Regions from separate parts of the Shewanella sp. SP1S2-4 genome, predicted to be linked through region 1. Evidence: predicted binding sites of a transcription regulator. Region 1 holds the regulator's gene; each other region holds the start of a gene.
The links. Region 1 encodes MetJ, which represses methionine synthesis genes. Its sites were predicted from a motif close to TAGACGTCTAGACGTCTA; they were not measured.

Region 1 (5,541 bases):
TTTGATTATGAACAATACTTGGGGCGACATGGCGCAATATGATCCTGTCACTTGGCACTGGGTCATTGCCGTTTACCTGTTTATGGCGGGGTTATCCGCGGGCAGTTTATTGATTGGCATTGGTTTACGCTGGGCGAATAAGGAACTCAGCGCGGGAGCCGAAAGCAGCATTCTTAAGGCGGCCGCCATTATTGGGCCTGTAGCGATTAGCTTAGGTCTAGCTTGTTTAGTGTTTGACTTAACCAAACCCTTCCACTTTTGGTTGATCTTAATTCACTATAACTTCCAGTCTGTGATGGCGATCGGGGTGCTGGCGCTGCTGGCGTATTCTCCCTTAGCTTTTGCGTACGCCATTATTGTGCTGCGGGATGACTTACCAAAATGGGGTTTGGGTTTCCTAACACCTATCGCTAAGTTACTTATGCCATTTCGAAAGCTGATTGAAGTATTGTTGTTTGTCCTCGCCATTGGCGTAGGGGCTTACACTGGCTTCTTAATTTCGGCGATGAATGCTTATCCTATGCTCAACACTGCGGTACTGCCTGCGCTGTTTTTAGTGTCGGGTTTGTCGGCGGGCGCTGCGGCAAATGCGGTACTGGCGTTGCTGATGTTTAAGACGGACAGCCACGACAAAACTTTAGTGAAGATGCACGGTTTAGAATTGCCTGTGATGGCGATTGAAATCCTGTTCCTGTTCATGTTGTTCTGCGCCTTGTACTTCAAGGGCGGCGCGGCGGCTGCGGCCTTAGCATCGTTAACGTCTGGGCTATGGGCAAGCGTGTTCTGGATAGGCGTTGTCGGTATTGGCTTTGGTATTCCATTGCTGTTTATGCTGCTACCCGCCGCGACTCGCCACACTAAGGGCGCGATGATCATGGTGGCTTGTGCGAGCTTAACGGGCGTACTCGCCTTAAGACACTTTATTGTGTACGCAGGGCAAAGCTATTTAAGCTGAGTATAAGCTGGCTTTACATATTGATAGATAAAGAAAAAGCACTGACAATGTCAGTGCTTTTTATTGTTTGAATCTTCAGATGATTTGTCAATACAAGCAGGACGCTTATTGGGGTAATAACTCGATAACCGACTTCACCGTTAGCACTAAGGCGCTGATACTGCACAGGACTAATGTCGCCATTTTAGTTTTATCTTTATCGACACTGCCCACCAATCGCCCCGCGACTAAATACCCTAAAAGCACAGAAGGCAGCAACATCAACGACAGCCACAGGTGCTTCAATTCTAATAAGCCAGTGATCGCCAGAATGACCATAGCTATGGTGGAGCTAAAAATGAAGAAGGCCGACAGGGCGGCGCGAAACTGCGAGGCATCTTTGCCTGACAATAGAATCGCCATCGGCGGACCACCAATGGCGGCAATATTACCGAAAATCCCCGAGACGACGCCCGCGCCGAAGAGGGTTTTCTTATTCACTGGTAGGCTGAATTTATACAGGCTGAGGATAACCGCGACAGCCACAATGGCGGCGATGGATAACCCGAGTATGGGCTGAGGCGCAAACAGCAACAGGCTCGCGCCGATAAAACCGCCGGGCACGCGACCTAGGAGTGCATATTGCAAGCCATTGAATTCTAAATGACCACGTTCCCGGAATAAGGTCAGTAGCGAGATGGTAAATCCCATGGCAATAACGGGACCCGGTACGAGCTGCGGATCGACGATATACAGCAAAGGACTGGCGACAACCGCTAGGCCAAACCCAATCAGGCTCTGGGTTAAGGCGCCAAGAAATACAATCAGCGAGGCCAAGGCAAGAGTCTGTGGATCTATCATAGAAAACATAGGATTCCATATAAACAAAAAGGGATCGTTAACGATCCCTATTGATGAGCACTGTGATGTAACTTTGCCAGCGACAAGTCGCTATTCCATGTCTTCCCACTCGATCCCCATCTCGTCCATCAGCAACTTGGCTTCGGCGGGAATGCTGTCTGGGCTATCTTTTGACAGATCTTCATCGTTAGGCAATGGCTGGCCAGTGTAGGCGTGCAAAAATGCCTCACACAACAGCTCGCTGTTGGTGGCGTGACGCAAATTATTGACCTGACGACGAGTTCGTTCGTCCGTAAGGACCTTAAGCACTTTGAGCGGAATAGACACAGTAATTTTTTTTACTTGTTCATTCTTCTTGCCATGTTCAGCATAGGGGCTGATGTATTCCCCATTCCATTCAGTCATTGACTCACCTGTTATAACGCTAAATTCGGGGCAGATTTTAAACCCTTACAAAGAACAGTCAAATTATTGCTACTATTTCTTTGTGATTGCAAACAGATTTCTTTATGTTCAGACGTCTAAACGTCTTCACGCCTATTGACGATGGCGTTGGGCTTAGGTACATTTAGACGTCCAGACATCTCTATCAGTCTACCGAATTTAGGAGTCCACCCATGGCAGAGCGTCAATTAGCCACACTGGCAGTGCGTCAGGGTATCGAAAGCGATACTCAATATGGTGCAGTTGTGCCACCGATTTATTTGTCGACTAATTACGCCTTCGATGGTCATAAAAATCCCCGCGAATTCGATTACAGTCGTTCAGGCAACCCAACGCGCTGCATTTTAGGTGAAGCATTAGCCCAATTAGAAAAGGGCGCCACTGGCATAGTGACATGCACTGGCATGGCGGCCATCACCCTAGTGACCACATTGCTCGGCCCTGATGACCTGTTGGTGGTGCCCCATGATTGTTATGGCGGTTCTTACCGTTTATTTACTAATTTGGCAAAGAAAGGCCAGTTTAAGTTGATTGTGGTCGATCAAACCGACAGCCAAGCGTTAACCGCAGCGATCGCGCAAAATCCTAAGATGGTGTGGCTCGAAACCCCGTCTAACCCGCTATTGCGAGTGGTGGATATCGAAGCCATTGCTAAGGCGAGCCATGAGGTCGGCGCGCTGGTGGTGGTCGATAACACTTTTTTATCGCCGATATTGCAACAACCCCTATTGTTAGGCGCGGATATCGTTATCCACTCCACCACTAAATATATCAATGGTCACAGCGATGTGGTTGGCGGCGCAGTGGTTGCCAAAGATGCACAAATTGGCGAAAGCTTACATTGGTGGTCGAACACGTTAGGCTTAACGGGGTCGGCATTTGATAGTTACTTAACCCTGCGTGGCCTACGAACCTTAGCGGTGCGTATTCGTGAACATCAAACCAATGCCCAGCGCATTGTTGAGGTATTGACGCAAAGCCCTGTGGTGAGCAAAGTTTATTACCCTGGTCTTGCGGATCACCCAGGTCATGCGATTGCAGCCAAGCAACAACAAGGCTTTGGCGCTATGCTGAGTTTTGAGCTTAAGGGCGGCGAGGCCGAAGTCGTGGCCTTTTTAGGTGCACTCCGCTTATTTAGCGTGGCGGAAAGTTTAGGTGGCGTCGAAAGTTTGGTGGCCGTGCCCGCCACTATGACCCACAGAGCCATGGAGCCGCAGGCGCGCTTCGAGGCGGGTATTAAGGACACCCTATTGCGTCTATCGGTGGGTATTGAAGATGCCGCCGATTTAGTTGCAGATATTCAAGCAGGATTAGCCGCCGTTGCGGCTTGTCAGTAGAGGAATAATAGATGGCACGTTGTCACTTACATAAATTTGGTGGCTCCAGTTTAGCGGATGCCGATTGTTATCGCCGAGTCGCCCATATCCTGTTAACCCACGGTCATAGTGATGATCTCGTGGTGGTCTCTGCGGCGGGTAAGAGCACGAATTTCCTGTATAAATTATTAGCGCTGCGTGATGCGGGTCAGCTATGGCAAGAAGAATTACAAGTGCTGATCAGCTACCAACAGGGGTTGATTGAGCAGTTGTTATCAAATGAACAAGCCCGCGATCTGCGTGAGCGTTTGGCCACTGATAAAGCGCAGCTTATCAGCTTATTATCCTTAGATACCCGCAACGATTACCAAATTAGCCATGTGGTGAGCTTTGGTGAACGTTGGTCGGCACGTTTAATGGCGGCGCTGCTGCGCGAATCTGGCGTGGCCGCAAGCCATGTGGATGCCTGTTCAATTTTAGTGGCCGATGAAGCCGCTGTGCCGCAAATTCGGGTACAAGAATCCCGTGCTAAAGTACAAGCCCTATTAGCTGCCCATCCAAATGAGCGCTTAGTGATCACCGGCTTTATCTGCGCTAACGAGCGCGGCGATACCTTGTTACTCGGTCGAAATGGTTCAGATTTTAGCGCCAGCTTGATTGCCAGCCTTGCCGATATCGAGCGCGTGACCATTTGGACCGATGTGGAAGGGGTGTTCAATGCCGATCCTAATAAAATCAACGATGCTAAGTTACTGAAAAGCATGTCACTTGCCGAAGCCGATCGCCTAGCGCGTTTAGGTTCGCCAGTATTACATTCGCGCACTCTGCAGCCTTTGTTTAATACCGAAGTGAGTTTAGCGGTACGCTCAAGTTATGCATCCCACACCGACTTTACCTTAATCGCGCCCCACAGTTCGTCTGCGAGCGCGCCTGTGGTGACGAACCTCAATGCTGTGGTCCTGTTCGGCTTTAAGCTCACTGGTGAATTAACGAGCTTATTAGATTCGTTGATCGCCGCGGGTTTAACGCCATTGGCCCATTGGACGTCTGCCCATCAAAGGGTTGAGCTTGCCTATACCGCTGAAAATCAAAAACAAGTGCAAAGATTGCTCGATGCCGAGGCACAAGCATTAGGGATCAGCGATCAGCAGATCAACACAGATCTCGGCTTAGTGGCGTTAGTGAGTGCCGATGCCGAACATTATCGCCGTAGCTTTGCCCGTTTATTAAGCCGTGATGCTAAACCTTTGTTCAGTGGAGACTTAAGTTTAGTGACGCTGGTGCCTCAGTCGCAGGTGAATCTGTTGACGCAAAAGGTCCACCGTCGCTGCGCTGGGCCGCGTAAACGCATTGGTGTCTTGCTGCTCGGCGTGGGCAACATAGGTGAGGCATGGGTCGATTTGTTTAAGTCGGTGTCGCCATCACTGGATCATGAACTCGAAGCTAGCGTTGAGTTAGTCGGCTTAGTCAGTTCGAGTAAAGCCTTGATTAAATCCACAGGCATTAATCTTGCCGCGTGGCAGACTGAGTTTAATACCGAGGCAACACCTTGGCAGTACGAGCACTTGTTCGAGCAATTAGAACGGGTTAACTGCGATGAGCTGGTGGCCTTAGATATCAGTGCCAGCGCCAGTTTGACGCTGCAATATCCAGAGCTATTCGAGCGCGGTATCCATGTGGTGAGCGCGAATAAACTTGCGGGCTCGGGTCCACTGCCTTTCTACCGTGAGTTAAAGCAGCAACTGGGTAATCGTCGTTTATTTTGGCGCTATAACGCCAGTTGCGGCGCGGGCTTACCCATCCAACATGCGCTAAATGATCTGCGTAACAGCGGTGATAGTGTTGAAGCCGTGGGCGGGATTTTCTCTGGCACTCTGTGTTGGTTATTTGAGAAATACGATACCAGTAAGCCATTTTCAGAATTAGTGATTGAAGCCAGAGGCTTAGGTATTACTGAACCCGATCCCCGCGACGATCTGTCCGGTC
Region 2 (5,541 bases), on a different contig from region 1:
GATAAAATCTGTGCTTTCCATGGCAAAAAGTTACTCGAAGTGCCTGTGGGTTTTAAGTGGTTTGTTGATGGTTTAGCCGAAGCCACCATCGCCTTTGGCGGTGAAGAGAGCGCTGGCGCGGCGTTTTTGCGCCGTGATGGCACTACGTGGTGTACAGATAAAGACGGCTTTATTCTAGGGTTACTTGCCGCAGAAATTCTTGCGGTGACAGGTAAAACTCCAGGTCAACGCCATCAAGAGCTAGTAAAACAGTTTGGCCAAAGCTTTTATAAGCGTATCGATAGCCCAATCAGTCTTGAAAACAAGGCCAAATTTGCGTTATTAAATGCTGAAACCTTAAATGCCACAGTGCTTGCGGGTGAGGCAATCGAAAACGTGTTAACCCATGCACCGGGCAATAATGCTGCCATTGGTGGCATTAAAGTGACTACGGCGAATGGTTGGTTTGCGGCGCGTCCATCGGGCACGGAAGCGTTATTTAAGATTTACGGCGAGAGTTTTATCAGTGAGCAGCATCTAGCTGAGATCATCAAAGATGCGCAGGCATTAATTGATAAGGCGCTGAACGCTTAATGCAGCAGTAGGTTTATAAAGTATCAAAAAAAACGCACTTAGTTTTGAGTGCGTTTTTGTTTGTGTCTAATGTCAGTTATGAGTATTTTCTCATGCTGATTTGACCGTATTTAGTATTCGATATGACAACTCGGTAAGTTATTCTTATCAATGTAATTTTGGTGATATTCCTCAGCCACATGGAACTGTTGCAATGGCACTATTTCAGTCACGATATGGCGTAATCCCCAACGACCTGAGCGGGCAAAAGCTAATTTTGAGGCTTCTGCCGCGGCTTTTTGTTCGCGGTCATGGAAGAAAATCGTACTGCGGTATTGAGTGCCTATATCTCCACCTTGCATGTTCAGACTGGTTGGATTGTGGTTTTTCCAAAATACCTCGAGCAAGTCTTCATAACTGACCAGGGCAGGGTCAAATTCCACTTGTACCACTTCGGCGTGGCCAGTTTTGCCTTTTTTGACTTCTTCATAGGTGGTCGCGCTATTATTGCCGCCCATGTAACCGCAGGTGGCATTCGATACGCCGTTCACTTGTCTAAAAAAATACTCTACGCCCCAGAAACAGCCGGCACCAAAGGTTGCTAACGCCATAATTAAATCCAATAGAAGTCTAGATGGCTAAGGATTGTGATAAAACTCGCGCGCAAAAGCAAGCCTCTAGCAGGAATATTTATGCAGGACGATTTTTCGATAAGATGATTGGAAATTTACACTCGGCATAGCAAAGCGCCGCGTTGATCTTATTCCGTTCAAAACTGGGTCCTATGGCGATAAATGTCTGAGAACAGCATTAAAAACATGTGTTAGTATTGAAGCCGCTTTTTAAGGTGCGAGTAAGCCTAACCGCGGTGAGATGAATGCTTGAGTGGTTATTGCTATCTGCACTGATGCTATTGCGCCGTTACTGTTACACACCATTATAAGGAGAATTCTGTGTTACAAGCTCTGTTAGATTCAAAGGATTTTTTAGCGCTCACCTTAGCCCATCCTGAACAGTTCGATGGCGAGTTTTCATTTAGCTTAGGCGACCATACCCAAGTTGAAGTGTGGGATACTGGCGTTATCGTTTTTGAGCCCGCCCAGAATGAAGGAAAAGATGTTGTCCTTTCTTGCGGTGTTCACGGTAACGAGACCGCGCCCATTGAACTCTGCAATGGCTTAATTAAGCAGCTTTTACAGCAAAAGATCATCGCGAAACAGCGCACTTTATTCCTGATTGGTAATCCATTAGCGATTAATAACGGCACGCGGATTATCGATGAGAACATGAATCGTCTCTTTAGTGGTGAGCATTCCAATCCTCCGGGATTAGTCAATCCTGAGCGAGTGCGCGCCAAAAAACTCGAAGCCTATGTCGACCGTTTTTATACCGCGGCTGCCGATGGTCGTCAGCGCATTCATTATGATCTGCACACGGCGATGCGCGCCTCGAAGCATGAAAAGTTCGCTATCTATCCCTATCGTCCAGGGCGTGCCTTTAGCGGCGAGCAAATCATGTTTTTAGCCGCTAGCGGCGTTGATACGGTTCTTTTTCACCACGAACCGACCACGACCTTCAGCTATTTTTCCTCCGAACACTACGGCGCCGATGCCTTTACCATTGAGCTTGGCAAAGTCTATCCCATGGGGCAGAACGACATGACGCGTTTTATCGCGACCCATGAAATGTTTATGCGCTTGATCACCGCTAAGCCGTTGGAGCTGGATGCATTTGATGCCGATAAGGTTAACTTGTATCAAGTGTGCCGCGTCATCAATAAACATTTCGATGATTTTGAATTTACCTTCGCAACTGATGTCGAAAACTTCAGATCTTTCCCGAAGGGCTTTGTTTTAGCGCGGGAAGGTGGGCAAGAAATTAAAGTGGAACATGAGTTTGAGTCTGTCGTGTTCCCTAATGCCAAAGTGCCTATTGGCAATCGCACTGTGATTTGCCTGATCCCTGCGGTGAATGCGGACGTGCGTTAGGCTTGTAAAGCAATATATACATGCGGAGCAGGGATAACTTGTGGTTTGAGCTATGCCAATGGTTGATAGGTAGTTTACGTTAACGTAATGTTCGTCGGGCATATTCGTATAAACAGACGCATCAAAACGCTTTGGTGCGTAATGAGATAACAAGAGCACAATATGAGCAAAGCAACACTCAACACTGATACAGTGCACCGTGTCGGCTTCTTGGATAAGGCATCGCTACACATTCCTATCCTTCGAATTCTACAAGCCGACGGCACCACTTATGAAACCGCGGTTTTGCCTGTGATAGATGAAACCTTAGCCACTAAAATTTACGATACCTGTGTATTCACTCGGGTACTCGATGAACGTATGTTAGGTGCCCAGCGCCAAGGGCGCATCAGCTTCTATATGACCTGTACGGGTGAAGAAGCGGCGATTGTCGGCAGTGTGGCCGCTCTCGATCAAGAAGACGTTATCCTCGCGCAATACCGTGAGCATGCGGCGTTGCGTTATCGCGGCTTTACTACTGAACAGTTTATGAATCAGATGTTCAGTAACGAGAAAGATCTCGGTAAAGGTCGCCAAATGCCCATTCATTACGGCAGTGCGGCATTGCATTATCAAACGATTTCTTCACCCCTTGCGACACAAATCCCGCAGGCGACGGGTGTGGGCTACAGCTTAAAAATGCAAGGTAAGCGCAAAGTCGCGGTTTGCTATTTTGGCGAAGGCGCTGCATCGGAAGGGGACTTCCATGCCGGTCTAAACATGGCCGCAGTATTGAAGTGTCCAGTGATTTTCTTCTGTCGTAACAATGGCTACGCCATTTCAACCCCAACTGAAGAGCAGTTTGCTGGTAACGGTATTGCGAGTCGCGGTGTGGGTTATGGCATGCACACCATTCGTGTTGACGGCAATGACATGCTGGCCGTGTTAGCCGCAACGCAGCAAGCTCGCGCCTATGCGATTGAGCATAATGCCCCTGTGCTGATCGAAGCCATGACTTACCGTCTCGGCGCGCATTCATCATCAGACGATCCATCAGGTTATCGCTCGAAAGATGAAGAAGCCAAGTGGCAGCAACACGATCCGGTCAAACGCTTCAAATTATGGCTTATCAACAAAGGTTGGTTAGCTGAAGCGGATGATGTGAAACTGCATGAGAAATATCGTGAAGAAGTATTGGCTGCGGTAAAAGTGGCTGAAAAAATTCCTGTGCCTATGCTGGATGAAATTATTGAAGATGTGTACGACAAGCCGACGCCTGTGCTGAAAAAGCAACTCGCCGATCTTAAAGAACATATCAAAAAATATCCGCAAGCCTATCCAAAAAGTGCAGGGAGACTATAAGCCGTGGCTGAAATGAATATGTTACAGGCCGTCAATGAGGCCTTGTCGATAGCCATGCAAGCCGATGAGCGCATGGTGGTTTTTGGTGAAGATGTGGGGCACTTTGGCGGGGTATTTCGCGCCACTTCCGGTCTTCAAGAAAAATTTGGTCGCGATCGCTGCTTCAATACCCCGCTGACAGAGCAAGGTATCGCCGGTTTTGCTAATGGTTTAGCCTCAAATGGCATGACTGCTGTGGCTGAAATCCAATTCGCCGATTATATCTTTCCGGCGTTCGATCAAATCGTCAACGAGTCGGCTAAGTTCCGTTACCGTAGCGGTAATGAGTTCGATGTCGGTGGATTAGTGTTCCGTACGCCCTATGGCGGCGGTATCGCGGGCGGACATTATCACTCGCAATCACCCGAAGCTTATTTTACCCAGACGCCGGGGTTAAAAGTCGTTGTGCCACGTAACCCAGAGCAAGCCAAAGGCCTGCTATTGGCGTCAATCCGTGACAAAAACCCGGTGATCTTCTTTGAGCCTAAGCGTTTATATCGCGCATCGGTTGGCGAAGTACCAGCGGGCGATTATGAAATTGAACTGGGCAAGGCTGAAGTGGTTCGCGAAGGTAAAGACATCACCTTAGTGGCGTGGGGCGCGCAAATGGAAATCCTTGAAAAAGCCGCCGACATGGCCGCTAAAGAAGGGATCTCCTGCGAAATTATTGATTTACGCACCTTGTCACCTTGGGATATCGATACCGTTGCCGATTCAGTTAAAAAGACAGGACGTTTGCTGGTTAACCATGAAGCGCCATTAACAGGTGGTTTTGCCGGTGAAATTGCCGCGACAATCCAGCAAGAATGCTTCTTGTATCTCGAGTCGCCCATCAGCCGCGTTTGTGGTTTAGATACCCCGTACCCACTGATTCATGAAAAAGAATACATGCCTGATGCGTTCAAAACGTTTGAAGCCATCAAAGCATCAGTGACCTTCTAGGAGTCCGGTATGATTAAAGATTTTATTTTGCCGGATATTGGCGAAGGTGTAGTGGAATGTGAATTGGTTGAATGGTTGGTCAAAGAAGGCGACACAGTCGTTGAAGATCAGCCGATTGCCGATGTCATGACAGACAAAGCCCTAGTGCAAATCCCTGCGCCTTTTGCGGGTGTGGTCACTAAGCTGTATTACGCTAAGGGCGATATTGCGAATGTGCATGCGCCGCTCTATGCCGTACAAATTGAAGGTGCCGTTGAAATCGCGGGTGAAGAATCCGCGACTGAACCTGCTGCGACGACTGCAAAAGTGACTGAGTCTGTGGCGGCAACAACTGTCAATACGTCATCCAGTTCATCCGTCAGCATAGAAGAGTTCTTACTACCGGATATCGGCGAAGGCATTGTTGAATGTGAACTCGTTGAATGGTTAGTGAGTGAAGGTGATTGGGTTGAGGAAGATCAACCGATTGCCGACGTGATGACAGATAAAGCGCTGGTGCAAATTCCTGCCATTAAAGCGGGTAAAATTGCCAAACTGCATTATCGCAAAGGTCAGCTAGCTAAAGTGCATGCGCCTTTATTTGCCATTGAAGTTGAACTGGCGGCTTCTGCACCTGCAGCAACAAACACTGATACTGTGGCCAATGCGGCACCAACAGCGCAGACTGTGAATGCAGAAC
Region 3 (5,541 bases), on a different contig from region 1:
GCTCGAAGTGCATTGACTAAGGTAAAGGCGCCATTGGCGCCTTTATTTTGCTTCAATATTTTATACTAATTATATTAAATCAAAGCATTACGCTTCATCTAATGAGTAGGGCAGGGCTTGGATCGTTAAATGTGATTGTTCATCGTCGGCAAAACGCAGCTGAGTATCATTAGGCGTGTCATTAGGAAGTACGGCGGTTAACAAGACTTGATTGCCACGCTGTACAAACTCAATGATTTGACCGCCACGGCGAAAACTGTCTTCCATCGCGATTTCGAGGCCTGATGCTAGGGTGATTTGAAGACTAGTGTGACCGCGCAAAATATACAGGGCGCGTTTATTACCACCGCGATATTTCATGCGCGCTATGGTTTCTTGCCCCATGTAACAGCCCTTATTGAAGCTGATACCGTTAACCGCTTGTAGATTACACATCTGCGGTACGTACTGGCTGGCATGGCTGGCGGCAAGGTTGGGGTAACCTGCTGCAATCTCTAACGCTTGCCATGCACTGGCGTCAAATACACTCAGTTCCGATTGCGCAACTAAAGCTGCTGCGGCATCTGGTGTTAATACTAAAATAAAACGTTCAGCGTCTTTTAAAATCGCACCCTTTTCAATGAGTGTGAGCTCTTGCTGAATGTCACCAAAATGTTTGTTCACGAATTGGCTTGCCTGTTCACCAGCAACGCCGAGCAGAGTCCACTCAGCGGATGCATTGCTTAAGGTGGCTTTACTAAACACGGCATATTTTTGTAACTGGGGTAAATCGACTTCGATGGCATCCTTTGGCATCAACATAAAGAGTGCATCTTGAATGGCAAAGGTTCTGAAACTGGCCAGCATTTTACCTTTAGGATCGCAATGGGCGCCCCAGCGCCATTGATCTGTGGCCAATGAGCTGATATCTGTGGTCACTTGGCCATGGATAAAACTGCGGCCTTGTTCTCCAACGACTTTGATGAGGCCCAAATGAGATAAGTTGGCAAGCATAAGTGGAGGCAAGGTAGCGTCCAGATCCCAATGGGGCGTAGAAACTGAAATAGTCATAGCGAGATCCTGAAAATAAAGACGATGTGAGAGGCTAGATTGTAACGGAATTCCAGTTGGCTCAAAAGCATAAGGCGCACATATCTGTGAATGATCTGTGCGCCTTATTATGTGTGCTTTAGTCGATAGGCTTAAAGCGAGTGGAGTTTAAAGTTTAAAACAGCACGCGGGTACGCAGTTAAAACAGCACGCGGGTACGCAGTGTGCCTTCAATGGCCTTCAATTCCACTAAAGCTTCTTCGGCTTGGTGGGTGTCGACTTCCATGACCACATAACCAATTTCTGCGGTGGTTTGCAGATATTGCGCGGCAATGTTGATGCCTTTTTCCGAGAAGGCTTGGTTGATCTTGATCAGCACGCCTGGACGGTTTTGGTGAATATGCAGTAAGCGTGAGGTGCCTTTATGCATAGGCAGCGAAACTTCAGGGAAGTTAACTGCAGATACGGTCGAGCCGTTGTCTGAGTATTTAGCGAGCTTGCCAGCGACTTCGATACCAATGTTTTCTTGGGCTTCAGCAGTACTACCACCCACATGCGGTGTCAGCAATACGTTATCAAGACCTCGAAGTGGGCTGATAAATTCATCGTCATTCGATTGCGGCTCAACTGGGAACACATCAATCGCCGCGCCCGCAAGGTGGCGCTCTTTGAGTGCGACTGTTAAGGCCTCGATATCGACTACAGTGCCGCGTGATGCGTTGATAAAGATGCTGCCCTTTTTCATCGCCGCAAATTCAGCTGCGCCTATCATGTCTTTGGTTTGTGGGGTTTCAGGTACGTGTAAGCTCACTACGTCAGCTTGCGCCAGTAATTGTTCCATTGAATGAATTTGTTGTGCATTGCCTAGCGGCAGTTTGTCTTCGATATCGAAGAACACCACGCGCATGCCCAGCGTCTCAGCCAGAATACCAAGCTGAGTACCGATATGACCGTAACCGATTACGCCTAAGGTTTTTCCGCGCACTTCGTAGCTGCCAGCGGCGGTTTTCATCCAGCCACCACGGTGGGCGATGGCGTTACGCTCAGGGATACCGCGCATCAGCATAATGATTTCGCCAATCACGAGTTCGGCAACACTTCGCGTGTTGGAGAATGGTGCGTTAAATACTGGGATACCAAGGGATTCGGCGGTGGCAAGATCAACTTGGTTGGTTCCGATACAGAAGCAACCGATCGCGATCAACTTCTCGGCACGTTTCAGCACCTCGGCAGTTAATTGGGTACGTGAACGAAGTCCCACGAAATGTGCATCTTTGATGGACTCAATTAATGCTTCATCGCCTAATGAGGCTTTGTGGTATTCGATGTTGGTGTATCCCGCACGCTCAAGTACATCGACTGCAGATTGGTGGACGCCTTCCAACAGCAGGATCTTGATCTTATCCTTGTCCAGCGAATGTTTCGCCATGATATGGGTACCCTCTAATTAATAGAAATGTTTCTTATGATATGCTGACAACCTTCACCCACCAAAATAGCACTTTTTTTACTCAGTGTGGAGGGCTAGATGGCTAAAGTTAATATTCTAAATTAAGAACAATATCGCATAAGAGGAAGAAACATTGAATAACAAAATCGCGTGGTGTGCTATTTACCTCTTAGTGCTCGTTTGGTCGGCGATAAATCCCGCAGATCCTTTCACTTGGTGGCTCGAAGCGGCTCCCGCATTAGTGGCTGTGCCACTGCTATTTTTTACCCGCAAACGCTTCCCATTAACGCCGCTGGTGTATGTTTTAGTGTTAGCCCATTGCTGTGTGCTGTTTGTCGGCGCGCATTACACCTATGCTGAAGTGCCATTATTCGACACGATTGCCCATTGGATGGGTTCAGAACGTAATAATTACGACAAGTTAGGTCACTTTGCGCAAGGTTTTATCCCTGCCATGTTAGCGCGTGAAATTATGCTGCGTAATCAAGCGGTCAAACCCGGTGCTTGGTGTGCGTTTTTGGTCACATGTTTTGTGCTCGCGTTTTCGGCGTTTTATGAACTCATTGAATGGTGGGTTGCAGTGGCAACAGGTGAAGGCGCTGAAGCCTTTTTGGGAACCCAAGGCTATGTGTGGGACACTCAATCAGATATGTTAATGGCATTAATTGGCGCAATTGTCGCACTCGTTTTATTGTCTCGTTTTCAAGATAAGCAAATAGCAGCACTTAAACTCAGACGCTAGTGGCCGTGAGTTGCTGATTGTTTCAGCTTGAGTCATAAGTTCATTCTTCCATAAAGCTTCTAACATGAGTGTGATGGCATTTAGCTGTCACACTTTCTTATTGCCTGCATGTTATTTTTGTGTTGCAACTTTCGATGGGTGTCTTCATAGTTTGAAAGTACTAGATTTCGTGAGTCGGTTAAACCTAATGGAGTTTTATGCTGTTATTCCAATTATATTCCGTCAGTTAGTCGAACTTACTAGGATTTAAAAGGGAATAGTACATTTGGGTGATGTTTTTCAGTCTTTAACTAGTCAGAATCAACTAGGTTAATGGAATGTTTAAAAATCTAACTAAAGAGGCTGGTCAAACATACCATTTTGCTAATAGAAAATACTTTTCAGGGAGGAGAGTCATTGAGCACAATTAATGAATTAGTTTTTTTACATCAAATGGCGGCACCATGTCATTTAGCGTTACTCGCTGAATCCATAGGCTTGAAAACTCGTATCGTTAAGCATGCGGCGGAATTAGATTTAGATAAGAGTCGTCGAAGTTTTTATCTGATCACCCAAAAGGGCGCTGCACTCGATAACAAGGGGATCCCTTTACTGGCTTCGCGCTTAGTATCACATTTCCCCGTGGCGCTGTACCAAGTTGAGCGTGACTCTTTAGATCAAGAGTCGGCTATGTTACTCGGTATTCGTGGCCTGTTGTTTGCCGATCAACGTTTGGATTTGATGTTGACGGGTTTGCGTAAAATGGTGGCAGAGGAACTTTGGTACGACAGAACATTACTGAGTAAAGTGTTCCGTCGTGTAGTACAAAAGCTCGATGGCAATAATGAGATGCTCTCCGATACAGTGGCTATGCTACAGATGCTGACTTCCCGTGAGCGCACTATTATTCAATTTGTGTCGAGTGGCGCGAGGAATAAAGAAATCGCCCACAGATTGTGCATCAGCGAACATACGGTGAAGGCTCACATTTCCTCTATCTTCCGTAAAACCCAGTCCCGTAATCGTGTTGAGTTGTTGCGTTGGGCACAAACCTATCAGACCCACTTTGAGCTGTGCAGCTAGGTAGTTAAAGATATTGATCGTTAGCTTTTCGCTTTGAGTGGTTAATGTTAATAATTGCTGGTTAGTCAGAATAGAAAAGCGGGAATGTTTGTTTAAACATTCCCGCTTTTTGTTCAACACCCTTTTGATAAACCACCAAAGAGTGTAGCTGTGGTGGTTTTAACAGGATTGACTAGTATTGCACTACAGTAGCAACGTTCATATTGCCTGATTGATTAACGCTGATGCTGTTGTTATTGCCAGCTTGAGAGCCTAGTACTAAGTTATCGTTACCTGTTTGAGTGATCAACAGGCTGTTATTATCACCGCTTACTTCAAATGAACTACTTGCGTCACCACCAATCCAGTTACCGTTACCTGTTTGAGCAATTTGTGCAGTGTTTTCATCACCTTCGATAATCAAATCGATAAGGTTAAGATCGCCATTTTGCAGTGCAGTGACATCGGCATTATTGTTGCCAGCAATGGAAATGACGGCTTCGTTTTGAGCGCCATCTTGCTCAACATCCACTTCGTTATCGCTACCTACTGCATCGACATAGGCAAAGTTAGTATCACCTTCTTGGCTAACTTCAATACTGTTATCTTGACCATCAGCAAAGGCAACGATTTCGTTGTTATTGCCTTTAGAAGATAAATCGAAGTCGTTATCTGTGCCGTATGCACCAAAGGTTGCGAAGTTAGCATCGCCTTTTTGTTTCAAGTCAACGTCGTTGCTATCGCCCCATACTTGGAATTCTGCACCGTTTACATCGCCTTTTTGAGTGATAGTAATATCGTTATCATCACCTTGGATATCGGCCACTAAAGTATCGCCGATAGTGTTGCCGCTGCCATTTTGGGTAATATCGACAGTGTTGTCATCACCCGTAGTCATAGCAAGATAAGCTGTGTTGCCGTTACCTTTTTGATCCATCGAAATATCGTTGTCGCTGCCAGCAAGAGCGTAAACGAAGCCAACATGATTATCACCTTTTTGGACCATGTCTACTGTGTTGTTGTCGCCTGCAATACCTTTAGCCGCGCCAAAGTTATTGTTACCCGCTTGATTAACAGAAACGTCGTTGTTGTTACCCACGTTAGCGGTTAAATCAAGGGCGATTAGACCCGCTTGGTTGTTGTCACCTACTTGGGTAATTTTTCCGTCGTTGTTGTTGCCTTCAACGCGGAATACTGCAAAGTTAGCATCGCCTTCTTGCTCAACAAATACGCTGTTTTCAACGCCAGTGATTTCAACTTGGCTTTCGTTGACTTCGCC
Region 4 (5,541 bases), on a different contig from region 1:
AGAGCCTTTGCAATGCGCTCGCCGTCACAGCTCGAATTGGTATCGAACATGCCCTTATGCGGCGTTAAGCCCATGCTGACCAATTGCTCTGTGGTTAGGTCAAAATAATGTGGCGTGTCTTGCTGCACTACAGCGACACGGCAGGCAAACGCCTTGGGCGATAAACGCTCAATATCTTGATCAAACAGGGTAATTTTGCCCTGAGTCGGGCGAACAAAGCGATACAAACAGCGCAGCAAGCTAGACTTACCCGCACCGTTTGGACCAATCAAACCCAGCATCTGCCCGGTAGGCAGCGCAAAGTTAATATTGGAAAGAATGGTTTTGCCATCGATACACCAGCTTAGCTGGCTGACATCAAGCGCGACCGTCTGGCTCGCTGATGGGCGAGTGTCGCTGTCATTCAAGGTATGGCTCGTTTGGATGGCAGAGAGTTTCACCAAAGTGGTGCTCCTAGCAAGTCCAAACCTGAATTAAAAAAGGTTATGCACATTGTCATCGGCTCCCTCGAGTCACCCGCTCGAGAACTAAGGCTGCACGCAGCGATAACAGAAATAGGCAGGTCTCCTGACTCGTCACTTTTTGTATTAAAAACAATATAAAAAGTCACTCACAGTTGCGGGCACAGTTCGGGCTGACTGACAAGCAGCTCCCCGATTCCCTATTATGTTGAGATTGATTTCAAGCCTTTGCAGGGTAAGCTGGCAATCGTTGCCACAGAACATACTCGCACCACTCAAAACTCCCAACACCTATTTCTGTGACGTCATCCGATACGCTATCGCAAGCCTTGCAAGGCCGCGTGCGTAGGGGGACGCCAGGAAAACGCATTATCCTATATTTACCTTAATAGGCAATCGACAATCACGCTGGTAAGACAAGAAAAATCTTCACCTTAGGCCGATGCATATCACTCGCAGCGTCCGCTCGGCCAATCTAAACGCCAGTAACAAACGCCGTGCTCATCCTGCAGCACAGTAATGCTCACCACGGCCGCCACGGGTAAATCGAGTTGACTGTAAAATCCCACCGCCCGTTCAACCCCAAGGGCGCGCGCCATTAGGTGACGGATCACCCCGCCGTGGGTCACCACCCATACCTTGGCAGCCAGCTCACCCGTACTCAAGCCCTTACCCACGCTAGCGCCCGTAACCTGCTCGGCGTTATCTGAGTCGATAATCAACCGTTTAAACTCGGCGGCGAGTATCTGGTCAATCGTCCCATTCACCCGCGACTCGAAACTAGCCATAGTTTCCCCATTGGGCGGCGGTGTTTGCCAAGGGTTTTGCCAATAGGCCGCTAAATGTTCGCCCGCTTGTTGATACAGTTCATCGAGCCGACGACCGTCCCAATCGCCAAAATCAATTTCCTGTAAACCCGTTAAAAACTGCGCCTGCAATGGCCTTGACTCAGATACCAGCGCCGCCGTCGAATGCAGCTCGGCGGCAAAGGCTTGGGCAAATTCGCCGCAGCGGCGTGAAGTCGAGCTATAAATCACGCTACACACGCTGGCCTGTGACTCAACAGCTGCCGACATTTGTTGCCAACCCTTTTTACTCAAAGGCACATCCACACGACCCCGCAAAATAGCGCCGCCTTCACACTCACCGTGGCGCAACAATAACAATCGAACTTGTTTCATATATGCCTTTTTAGTTAGGGACTAGATGCTAGGAACTCAAGCCAAGAGCCTAAATTCTAGATTCTCGATTCTCGATTCTCGCTCCTAATGCCTTTGACTTTCATCTTGCCCTGACAATCATAAGTCGCGTATTATGGACGTCTATACGTTTAAATGTCCAAAACAAATTTTTAAGAACAAGTATTCAAAAAATGTCGGCAGACGACAATAAAATGCACTTAGCATAACAATGGCCGATTTTTGGACTTAACTTAGCTGTATTTAAGGTAATTATTTATGACGATACCCTCAACCAAAGCCGGCCAGATATTGGCAGACATTCGTAAACAGCTTGCTGAGCGCATTCTAATCTTAGACGGTGCCATGGGCACTATGATCCAAGACCACAAGCTCGAAGAAGAGGATTATCGCGGCGAACGCTTTAAAGATTGGCACACTGACGTCAAAGGCAACAACGATTTATTGGTGTTGTCGCAACCCCACATCATCAAACAAATTCACACCGACTACTTAAACGCCGGTGCCGACATCATAGAAACCAACACCTTTAATGCTACGACTATCGCCATGGCTGACTACGACATGCAGTCGCTGTCCGCCGAAATTAACTTAGCCGGCGCCCGCCTCGCCCGTGAAGCCTGTGATGAAGTCTTTGCTGCCACAGGCATTCCGCGCTACGTCGCCGGTGTGTTAGGCCCCACTAACCGTACGTGTTCGATTAGCCCTGATGTGAACGACCCAGGCTACCGCAACGTCAGCTTCGATGAGTTAGTGAGCGCTTACCGAGAATCCACTAAGGCGCTGATTGAAGGCGGCGCAGACATCATTATGGTCGAGACCATATTCGATACCTTAAATGCCAAAGCCGCACTGTTTGCGATTGAATCGGTATTTGATGACTTATTTGGTCAGCATTCGAGTGACCGCTTACCTATCATGATTTCGGGCACCATTACCGATGCCTCAGGCCGTACCCTTACCGGTCAAACCACCGAAGCCTTTTATAATTCCCTGCGCCATATCAAGCCCTTATCTATCGGCCTTAACTGTGCGCTTGGGCCAAAAGAGCTGCGCCCGTACGTCGAAGAATTATCGCGTATCGCCGAATGTTATGTGTCGGCGCATCCGAACGCGGGTCTGCCGAACGAGTTTGGCGGCTATGATGAAACCCCAGAGGACATGGCGAACGTGATCGAAGATTGGGCGCGCGAAGGCATGCTCAATATTATCGGCGGTTGCTGTGGAAGTACGCCTGAACATATCCGCGTTATTCGTGAAGCGGTCGACAGACATAACCCGCGCGTGTTGCCCGATATTCCCGTTGCCTGCCGCCTTGCCGGTTTGGAACCGCTGACTATCGACGCCCAATCCCTGTTCGTTAACGTGGGTGAACGCACCAACGTTACAGGTTCAGCCAAGTTTTTAAAGCTGATCAAAGACGGTAAGTTTGAGCAAGCGCTCGATGTAGCCCGCGAGCAGGTCGAAAGCGGCGCGCAGATCATCGACATCAACATGGACGAAGGCATGCTCGATGGCGCCGAGATCATGCACAAGTTTTTAAACTTGATAGCCTCTGAGCCTGACATCAGCCGCGTACCGATTATGATCGACTCCTCTAAGTGGGAAGTCATCGAAGCTGGCCTAAAATGTATTCAAGGCAAGGGCATAGTTAACTCGATTTCCCTTAAAGAAGGCGAAGCTAAGTTTATCGAGCAAGCAACACTGGTGAAACGCTACGGCGCGGCGGCCATTATCATGGCGTTCGACGAACAAGGTCAGGCCGATACCAAAGCGCGTAAAATCGAAATCTGTACCCGCGCTTATAGGGTGCTGGTTGATAAGGTCGGCTTTCCGCCAGAAGACATCATCTTCGACCCGAACATTTTCGCCATCGCCACGGGTATCGATGAACACGACAACTATGCCGTCGATTTTATTGATGCCATTAAAGCGATTAAAGCCACCCTGCCCCACGCAATGATTTCGGGCGGCGTGTCGAACGTGTCGTTCTCGTTCCGCGGTAACAACCCAGTGCGCGAAGCGATTCACGCGGTCTTCCTGTACCACGCCATCAAAGTCGGCATGGACATGGGCATTGTCAACGCGGGTCAGTTAGCCATTTACGACGATATCGACCCTGAGCTTAAAGTACGGGTCGAAAACGTGGTGCTTAACTTGCCCTGCCCAGTCGAAGGCTCGAGCAATACCGAGCAGTTACTTGAAATCGCGGAGAAATTCCGCGGTGATGGCGCGCAGGTGGGTAAGAAAGAAGATTTAGAATGGCGCAGCTGGCCAGTTAGCCAACGCTTATCCCATGCGCTCGTCAAAGGCATTACCGAATTTATCGATGAAGATACCGAAGCCGCTCGCCAAGAAGCGAAACGTCCGCTGGATGTGATTGAAGGCGCCTTGATGGACGGCATGAACGTGGTCGGTGACTTGTTCGGCTCAGGCAAGATGTTCCTGCCACAGGTGGTGAAATCGGCGCGGGTGATGAAAAAAGCCGTGGCTTACTTAAACCCCTATATCGAGCTGGAAAAGGTTGAAGGCCAATCTAACGGCAAGATTTTGATGGTGACGGTAAAAGGCGACGTGCACGATATCGGCAAAAATATCGTCGGCGTGGTGCTCGCCTGTAACGGTTTTGAGGTATTCGATTTAGGTGTAATGGTGTCGGTGGAGCGAATTCTCGACGCCGTGAAAGAACACAATATCGATATCATCGGCATGTCGGGCCTCATCACGCCGAGTCTGGACGAGATGGTGCACAACGTGAAAACCTTCCACCGCGAAGGCTTAACCATTCCGGCGATTATCGGCGGTGCCACTTGCTCGAAAATCCACACAGCGGTGAAGATTGCACCCCATTATCCCCATGGCGCTATCTATATTGCCGATGCGTCCCGCGCCGTGCCTATGGTGAGTAAACTCATCAACAACGAGACCCGCCAAGCGACCATAGACGAAACCTATGCCGAATACGACGACATGCGCACTAAGCGTTTATCTCAAGCCAAGCGCAAAGAAATAGTGTCACTCGAAGCGGCCCGTGAAAACCGCTGCCAACACGATTGGGCCAACTACACCCCGTTCACGCCAAACGTGCTCGGTCGCCAAGTATTTGATAATTATCCATTAGAAGATTTAGTTGAGCGTATCGACTGGACACCGTTTTTCCGCTCGTGGGAACTGCACGGCCATTACCCCGAAATCCTCACCGATAAAGTGGTCGGTGAAGAGGCGCAAAAGCTGTTCGCCGATGGTCAGGCCATGCTCAAACAAATCATCGAAGAAAAGTGGCTCACAGCGAAAGCGGTTATCGGCTTATTCCCAGCCAATACCGTCAATTACGACGACATTGAGCTCTACACAGATGAATCGCGCACCACAGTCGAAATGACCACACATCACCTGCGGATGCAGCTTGAACGTGTCGGCAACGACAACTTCTGTCTATCTGACTTTGTTGCACCAAAAGACTCAGGCGTCGCCGATTACATGGGCGGCTTTGCGGTGACTACAGGCCACGGCATAGACGAACATGTGGCACGTTTTGAAGCCAACCACGACGACTATAACGCCATCATGCTCAAATGCTTAGCCGACCGTTTGGCCGAAGCCTTTGCCGAGCGGATGCACGAACGGGTACGTAAAGAGTTTTGGGGTTATGCGGCCGATGAGCAGTTAAGCAACGAAGCCTTAATCCGCGAGAAATACAAAGGCATACGCCCCGCACCGGGCTACCCCGCTTGCCCAGACCACACAGAAAAAGGCTTGTTATGGGACTTGCTCAAGCCCGATGAGACTATCGACTTGAACATCACCGAAAGCTACGCCATGTTCCCCACAGCGGCAGTATCGGGCTGGTATTTCGCCCACCCGAAATCCCGCTACTTTGG

Region 2: msrA (peptide-methionine (S)-S-oxide reductase MsrA) is a predicted target of MetJ. The motif match lies at 1,176-1,193, and genes of this name have one in related genera.
Region 3: serA (phosphoglycerate dehydrogenase) is a predicted target of MetJ. The motif match lies at 2,547-2,564, and genes of this name have one in related genera.
Region 4: metH (methionine synthase) is a predicted target of MetJ. The motif match lies at 1,777-1,794, and genes of this name have one in related genera.

What each region holds. Positions count from the first base shown of each region.
Region 1 covers NZ_JAUOET010000006.1:106,563-112,103, reverse strand. The annotation lists gene Q4Q52_RS08575 (4Fe-4S dicluster domain-containing protein) at 1-5, shown strand, start outside; gene nrfD (NrfD/PsrC family molybdoenzyme membrane anchor subunit) at 8-955, shown strand; gene Q4Q52_RS08565 (sulfite exporter TauE/SafE family protein) at 1,061-1,804, opposite strand; gene metJ (met regulon transcriptional regulator MetJ) at 1,886-2,200, opposite strand; gene metB (cystathionine gamma-synthase) at 2,413-3,576, shown strand; gene Q4Q52_RS08550 (bifunctional aspartate kinase/homoserine dehydrogenase II) at 3,588-5,541, shown strand, end outside.
Region 2 covers NZ_JAUOET010000003.1:288,766-294,306, reverse strand. The annotation lists gene pgm (phosphoglucomutase (alpha-D-glucose-1,6-bisphosphate-dependent)) at 1-573, shown strand, start outside; gene msrA (peptide-methionine (S)-S-oxide reductase MsrA) at 684-1,163, opposite strand; gene astE (succinylglutamate desuccinylase) at 1,506-2,540, shown strand; gene Q4Q52_RS05410 (thiamine pyrophosphate-dependent dehydrogenase E1 component subunit alpha) at 2,703-3,881, shown strand; gene Q4Q52_RS05405 (alpha-ketoacid dehydrogenase subunit beta) at 3,885-4,862, shown strand; gene Q4Q52_RS05400 (dihydrolipoyllysine-residue acetyltransferase) at 4,872-5,541, shown strand, end outside.
Region 3 covers NZ_JAUOET010000029.1:21,680-27,220, reverse strand. The annotation lists gene ygfZ (tRNA-modifying protein YgfZ) at 88-1,050, opposite strand; gene serA (phosphoglycerate dehydrogenase) at 1,229-2,458, opposite strand; gene Q4Q52_RS19090 (DUF2238 domain-containing protein) at 2,613-3,221, shown strand; gene Q4Q52_RS19085 (LuxR C-terminal-related transcriptional regulator) at 3,618-4,283, shown strand; gene Q4Q52_RS19080 (curlin) at 4,456-5,541, opposite strand, start outside.
Region 4 covers NZ_JAUOET010000008.1:117,568-123,108, forward strand. The annotation lists gene Q4Q52_RS10285 (ABC transporter ATP-binding protein) at 1-440, opposite strand, end outside; cobalamin riboswitch at 540-706, opposite strand; gene Q4Q52_RS10290 (histidine phosphatase family protein) at 911-1,642, opposite strand; gene metH (methionine synthase) at 1,919-5,541, shown strand, end outside.